DNA from 3 places in the Faecalibacterium sp. 7 genome. Region 1 is predicted to be linked to each of the others. Evidence: predicted binding sites of a transcription regulator. Region 1 holds the regulator's gene; each other region holds the start of a gene.

Evidence for each region. Region 1 encodes Rex, which represses fermentation and respiration genes when NADH is low (regulators of the CRP and FNR family bind a similar motif). Its sites were predicted from a motif close to ATTGTTAANNNNTTAACAAT; they were not measured.
Region 2: the regulator Rex is predicted to act here: its motif matches at 776-795, upstream of ACKXF7_RS13610 (butyryl-CoA:acetate CoA-transferase).
Region 3: the regulator Rex is predicted to act here: its motif matches at 696-715, upstream of gap (type I glyceraldehyde-3-phosphate dehydrogenase).

What each region holds. Positions count from the first base shown of each region.
Region 1 is NZ_CP186911.1:435,584-437,854, forward strand. It holds gene ACKXF7_RS02300 (thymidine kinase) at 1-545, opposite strand, end outside; gene ACKXF7_RS02305 (redox-sensing transcriptional repressor Rex) at 797-1,438, opposite strand; gene ACKXF7_RS02310 (ClpP family protease) at 1,716-2,271, shown strand, end outside.
Region 2 is NZ_CP186911.1:2,728,638-2,730,908, forward strand. It holds gene coaD (pantetheine-phosphate adenylyltransferase) at 1-470, opposite strand, end outside; gene ACKXF7_RS13610 (butyryl-CoA:acetate CoA-transferase) at 983-2,271, shown strand, end outside.
Region 3 is NZ_CP186911.1:2,889,639-2,891,909, reverse strand. It holds gene ACKXF7_RS14475 (hypothetical protein) at 1-604, shown strand, start outside; gene gap (type I glyceraldehyde-3-phosphate dehydrogenase) at 803-1,834, shown strand.

The DNA.
Region 1 (2,271 bases):
ATGCTCACGTACTGCACATCGTTTTCCAGATCGATGGCCACCTGCTCGCCCTCAAAGACGAATCTGCCGTTCACCTTGCGGCAGTTGCAGATGGCCTTGCGGCCGCAGGTGCAGATGGTTTTCATTTCCTCGATGGTGTGGGCCAGCTCCAGCAGCCGGGTGGAGCCGGGGAAGCCCTTGAGGGAGAAATCTGCCCGCAGGCCGTAGCAGATCACCGGGATGTTCAGATCCACCGTGACCATGAACAGCTGCTCGGCCTGCTCCGGGGTGAAGAACTGGCTCTCGTCGCACAGCACGCAGGCAAGGGCAGCGGTGCTGTTGGCCTGACGCACCGCCTCGAACACATCCGTTTCCGGCGGGATCAGCAGATCGGCCTTGCGGCGGACGCCCAGACGGCTGACCAGCTCACCGCCGCCCTTGGTATCCACCTGCGGCTTGAGGATCAGCACCCGCATCCCCTGCTCCTCGTAGTTGTGGGCCACCTGCATCAGGGCGGTACTCTTGCCGCTGTTCATCGCGCCGTAACGGAAATACAGTTTTGCCATTTGAAAAACTCTCCTTACAGAAAGAACCCTCTCAGCCAAAGCCTGACGGCTTTGCCAGCTCCCCCGATGGGGGAGCTTTTCTGCATCTTCCGGGCAGGCTGTCCCTTCGCCGGAGAAGCAGAAACTTTCCCGTCCCCACTCATAAAGCTCCCCTTTTGGGGGAGCTGTCGAGCGTATGCGAGACTGAGAGGGTTCGGCGGCATCTCAGGCTTTGACTGAGAGGGTTCTCTTATTACTTATAATAGGTACGTTCAGTCCTGATTGCGCAAACGGTAGCCCAGACTCATCAGGCTGTCGCCCAGATGGACGTTCTCCACCACCACATCGGGATACGACACCGAAAGGTCATAGTGGGAGAAATTCCAGAAGCCCTCGATGCCCAGATCCACCAGACGGCCGCTGACCTGCTCCGCACCGTCGCGGGGCACACAGAGCACTGCGACCTTGGGGTGATGCTCGGCACAAAAAGACTCCAGCTCGTCGATATGGCGGATCTGGATGCCGCTGATCTCCTTGCCCACCTCGCTCTGTGCCACATCAAAGGCGGCGATCAGGCGGTAGCCGTTGGTATCGGTGGTGATAAAGCGGCTCACTGCCTTGCCCAGACGGCCGCAGCCGATCAGGATGGTGGGCAGGCGGTCGCCGTTGCCGAACAGCAGGCCTTCCAGAATGGAGAGCAGGTTTTCCACCGAGTAGCCGATGCCCTGCCGGCCATTCACATCGCCGATGCAGTTGAAGTCCTGTCGTACCTGCGAAGCGGTGGTGCCCATCTGAGCAGCCAGCTCGCGGGAGGAAATGCTGTTGATGCCGTCTTCCTGCAGAGAGCGCAGATAGCGGTAATATTTGGGAAGACGCTTGATAACGGGAAGCGAAGCCTTTGCAGGGGTGCTCATAGAATACTTTCTCCTTTCGCTCTATCGCAGTACTTGCCGCAGCTGCCTGCTTTACAGATGCGGCGCAGAGAAGCCCCGATCCATTTACGGGTTCATATTGCAGATATTACAGTTTGCAGATATTACAGTCAATTATTTAAAGTATACAGCACGGATGGAGAATGTCAAATCATTCTCAAAAAAATTTTATGAAATGTTACCGTTTTTTTGCTGCGGCGGGTCTGTATAGCCCGGCACAAGCCGGGGAATGCTGACAAAAAACGCAGGAGGAAAGCATATGAACGATGAAACGCAGCAGACCGACGCAGGTCGGCTGGAAAAAGAGGAGATCGAGGATCTGGGCACGGTCACACTGGCCCGCGGCGGGCATGTCATCCACTGCCTGACCGTCATCGGCCAGATCGAAGGCCATTCGGAAGCACCGCAGGGCCAGAAGACCACGAAGTACGAGCATGTCATCCCGCAGCTGGTGGCCGCGCAGGAAGATCCTCGCATCGAAGGTCTGCTGGTGCTGCTGAACACGGTGGGCGGGGATGTGGAAGCGGGCCTTGCGCTGGCGGAGCTGATCGCCAGCGTATCCAAGCCCAGCGCAACGCTGGTGCTGGGCGGCGGACACTCCATCGGCATCCCGCTTGCCGTCAGCGCCCGGCGCAGCTTCATCGTGCCCACAGCCACCATGACCGTGCACCCGGTGCGGCATTCCGGCGTCATTCTGGGGGTGCCGCAGACCATGCGCAGCTTTGAGCAGATGCAGCAGCGCATCACCGGCTTTGTGGCGGCCCACAGCGGCATGACCGAAAAGCGCTACACCGACCTGATGCTCCACACCGGCG
Region 2 (2,271 bases), 820 kb from region 1:
TACTTTTCGTTGACCGCCTTTTCCACATTGGGGGTAACGAACTTGCCGATGTCGCTGCCGTAATACGCTGCCTCCTTCACGATCGTAGAAGAAAGGTAGCTCCACTTGATGCTGGTGGCAAGGAACATGGTCTCAATGCCGGGCATCAGTGCGTGATTGGTCTGCGCAAGCTGGATCTCGTTTTCAAAGTCCGTCACGGCCCGCAGCCCCCGTACCATCACCGAAGCGTGCCGCTTCTTGGCGAACTCTACGGTCAGGCCGTCGAAGCTCTCCACCGAAACGTTCTGGATGCCTTTGCAGCACTCCTTGAGCAGCTCTACGCGCTCCTCTACGGTGAAGAGCGGATTCTTTGCGCTGTTATTGAGCACTGCCACGATCAGATGATCGTTGATCTTTGCTGCGCGCTTGATAATATCAAGGTGTCCTTTTGTGACCGGGTCGAACGAACCGGGATAAACTGCTGTTGCCATCGTCTGGTGTCCTCCTTGAGCGCTGTGAAAAGCGCGTTTTGGTTCTGCCATGATAGCACTTTCCAGTCTTGGGTGCAAGATTTTGTGCAAGCTGTACGTTTTATCGTTAAAATTTAAACAATCAACGCTGTGCCACATCGCGGCAACTTGCTACGCTATAAGTAAATCACATCGTCAAAATTTTATCAAGTCCTTTTGCAAAGATTTTTGGTTTCACCACACCAAACAATCCTCCGAAATTGCTCTAAATTTTGTAAATATTGACAGTCAGCCAAAATTTTCACGATAAACTATTGATTCTGCACATTGTTAATGTTATAACTAAGTTGTGCAGGTCTGCCGAACTGTCCGGCAGCTTTCCCTGTTGTCTGTCAGGATACCACACGGCTATGTCAGAGTTGTGTGCAAACTACCAAAAAACGGTAAATAACCTGCAAAGATCTGTCCGTGCAGGAAGTGTAAATGATAAATTTACAATTCCTTTATGTTATTATAGGAGAGGATGGTTTATAATGGATTTTACGGAACTGTATGCTCAGAAAAAAATGACCGCCGCTCAGGCTGCCGCACTGGTCAAAAGCGGTGACTGGGTGGACTACGGCTGGGCAGTGAACACCCCCGTGGCGGTGGATGCCGAGCTTGCAAAGCGTCTGCCGGAGCTGGAGGGCGTCAACTTCCGCGGCGGCATCCTGATGTGGGTGCCCGCGATCTTCCAGATCGACGACCCCGCCGCACACATGACCTGGAACAGCTGGCACATGGGCGGCATTGAGCGCAAGGCCATTGCACAGGGGTTCTCCTTTTACTCCCCCATCCGTTATTCCGAGCTGCCCCGTTACTACCGTGAGAGCCCGGACCCGCTGGATGTGGCCGTGTTCCAGGTGACCCCTATGGACGAGCACGGCTATTTCAACTTCGGCCCCAGTGCATCTCATCTGGGCGCTGTGTGCGAAAAAGCCAAGAAGATCGTTGTTGAGGTCAACAAGAACATGCCCCGCTGCCTTGGCGGCATGGAGAACTGCATCCACATTTCTCAGGTCACCGGCATCGTGGAAGGCGAGAATCCCCCCATCGGCCAGATGGCCGCTCCCGGTGCTGCTACCGAAGTGGATCTGAAGGTCGCCAACCTGATCGTTCCGCAGATCCCCAACGGTGCCTGCCTGCAGCTGGGCATCGGCGGTATGCCCAATGCCATCGGCAGCCTGATCGCACAGAGCGACCTGAAGGATCTGGGCGTGCACACCGAAATGTATGTGGACGCTTTTGTGGATATCGCCAAGGCCGGCAAGATCACCGGTGCCCGCAAGCAGCTGGACAAGGGCCGTCAGGTCTACGCCTTTGGTGCCGGCACCCAGAAGATGTACGATTACCTGAACGATAATCCGGAGTGCATGTCCGCTCCCGTGGACTATACCAACGATATCCGCAGCATCTCCGCACTGGATAACTTTATTTCCATCAACAACGCTGTGGACATCGACCTGTTCGGTCAGGTGAACGCCGAGACTGCAGGCCTCAAGCACATCTCCGGTGCCGGCGGTCAGCTGGACTTCGTTCTGGGCGCATACCTTTCCAAGGGCGGCAAGAGCTTTATCTGCCTGTCCTCTACCTTCTTTAATAAGAAGACCGGCCAGCTGGAGAGCCGCATCCGTCCCACGCTGGAAAACGGCAGCATCGTCACCGATACCCGTGCCAACATCCACTACCTGTGCACCGAGTACGGCTGCGTGAACCTGAAGGGCCTGACTACCTGGGAAAAGGCTGAGGCCCTGATCAACGTTGCACATCCCGACTTCCGCGA
Region 3 (2,271 bases), 650 kb from region 1:
GCCTTCCCGCTCGGAGGCAGTGCGCAGCCGCAGGCCGCTGGCCGGTGTGCTGGCGTTTGCCGGTGCAGTATGTTTTCTGGCCGCAGCGGGTGCACAGATCGCGCTGGGTACAGCTTCCGGTCTGGGCGGCTTTGTGCGGTGTATTCTGGAATGCGTGTGCTCTGTGTGGCTCAGCACGATGGGCCGCTGCTGGCTGAGCCCTGATGCGTGGAAGAAGCCCTTTGGCGGGCTGTACCTTGCCGTTGCAGGAAGCCTGCTGTTCTATTGGAACGTACTGATGCGCTTTATGGAGAACAGCTCCAGCTGGCACCGGGTGCAGCCGACAGCTGCAGTGTGGCAGATGCTGGCAGTGCTGGTGTTTCTGGCGGCGCTGGCTCGGGCACTGCATATCCCGCAGCCGGACAATGGCAGAACACTGTGCGCAGCCGGGCTTGCCGCCTTTGCGCTGGGCCTGTGCTGGCAGCTGCCCCAGTGCTTTGCGCTGCTGGCAGGCAATGGTATGGGCCTTGCTGTGATGCCTGACTTTTTTGCAGGGCTGGGCCTTTGCTGTGTGGGCGGCATTGGCGGAGTGTGCGCTGCAGCCTGCCTGAACAGACAGAGCTGACAAAAGTGCTGGCACTCCGTTGGTGCAATTGCCTAAAACCGGCGAGTGAAAGGAAGCAAAATCGTACAAAAGCAAAAAATGATGGAAATGTCTTGTTAATTTTTTGGCAGACACTTGAAACTTTCTGCGTTTTGGTCTAAAATAAAGATACCGTGATTTATCCGATTATGGGTAAAATAATTAGGAGGTACTATTAACATGGCTGTTAGAGTTGCTATCAATGGTTTCGGTCGTATTGGTCGTCTGGCTTTCCGTCAGATGTTTGATGCTGAGGGTTACGAGGTTGTCGCAATCAACGACCTGACCAGCCCCAAGATGCTGGCTCACCTGCTGAAGTACGATACTGCTCAGGGTTCTTTCTGCGGCAAGATCGGCGAAGGCAAGCACACTGTCGAGGCTACCGAGGACTCCATCATTGTTGACGGCAAGGAGATCAAGATCTACGCTGTTAAGGATGCAAAGGATGCTCCCTGGGGCGAACTGAACGTTGACGTCGTTCTGGAGTGCACCGGCTTCTACACCAGCAAGGAGAAGAGCATGGCTCACATCCAGGCTGGCGCAAAGAAGGTCGTTATCTCTGCTCCCGCAGGCAACGATCTGAAGACTATTGTCTTCTCCGTCAACGAGAAGACCCTGACCGCTGAGGATCAGGTCATTTCTGCTGCTTCCTGCACCACCAACTGCCTGGCTCCCATGGCCAACACCCTGAACAAGACCTACCCCATCGTCTCCGGTATCATGACCACTGTTCATGCTTACACCGGCGACCAGATGATCCTGGATGGTCCTCAGCGCAAGGGCGATCTGCGCCGTGCTCGTGCTGGCGCACAGAACATCGTTCCCAACACCACCGGTGCTGCTAAGGCTATCGGCCTGGTCATCCCCGAGCTGAACGGCAAGCTGATCGGCTCTGCTCAGCGTGTGCCTGTTCCTACCGGCTCTACCACCATTCTGGTTGCTGTCGTCAAGGGCAAGGACGTCACCAAGGAGTCCATCAATGCTGCTATGAAGGCTGCTACCTCTGAGTCCTTCGGCTACAACGAGGATCAGATCGTTTCTTCTGATGTCATCGGCATGCGTTATGGCTCTCTGTTCGATGCTACCCAGACCATGGTCGCTAAGATCGACGACGACACCTATCAGGTTCAGGTCGTGTCTTGGTACGACAACGAGAACTCCTACACCTCTCAGATGGTTCGTACCATTAAGTACTTCGCTGAGAACTGCTAATCACAGCTCTACGCTCAAAAGTGCTTGAGGTGCCGTGCTGAATGACGGCTGGCACCGGCTTTGCTGGTGCGAACATGCTGTGATTGGTACGACAACAGGATAACGAGTTCAACACCCTTCCTTTTGCGGGTTTCCGTGAGAGGAAGGGTGTTTTTTTGCTTGCGGAATTCTGGATTGCTGCTTGTTTTTGTCTGGACAATGGTTGATTTGTTTATGCGAGAAAATATGCATTTTTTCAGGCTGGATGGATAAATTCGAATAGTAATGGCGGTGAGGAGGCAAATACATAAAGAATGAAAAAATGAGGGGTAACGTTGATTTCTGGTCAAAGGAAAAGAGGCTTTGTCGAAGAATTAAAACAGGCAATAGCTGAAAAAAGAAATTTCTTGACGAATTGGGTGTTTTAGCAAGAAAATGCGTAAAATAGACTGAAATCT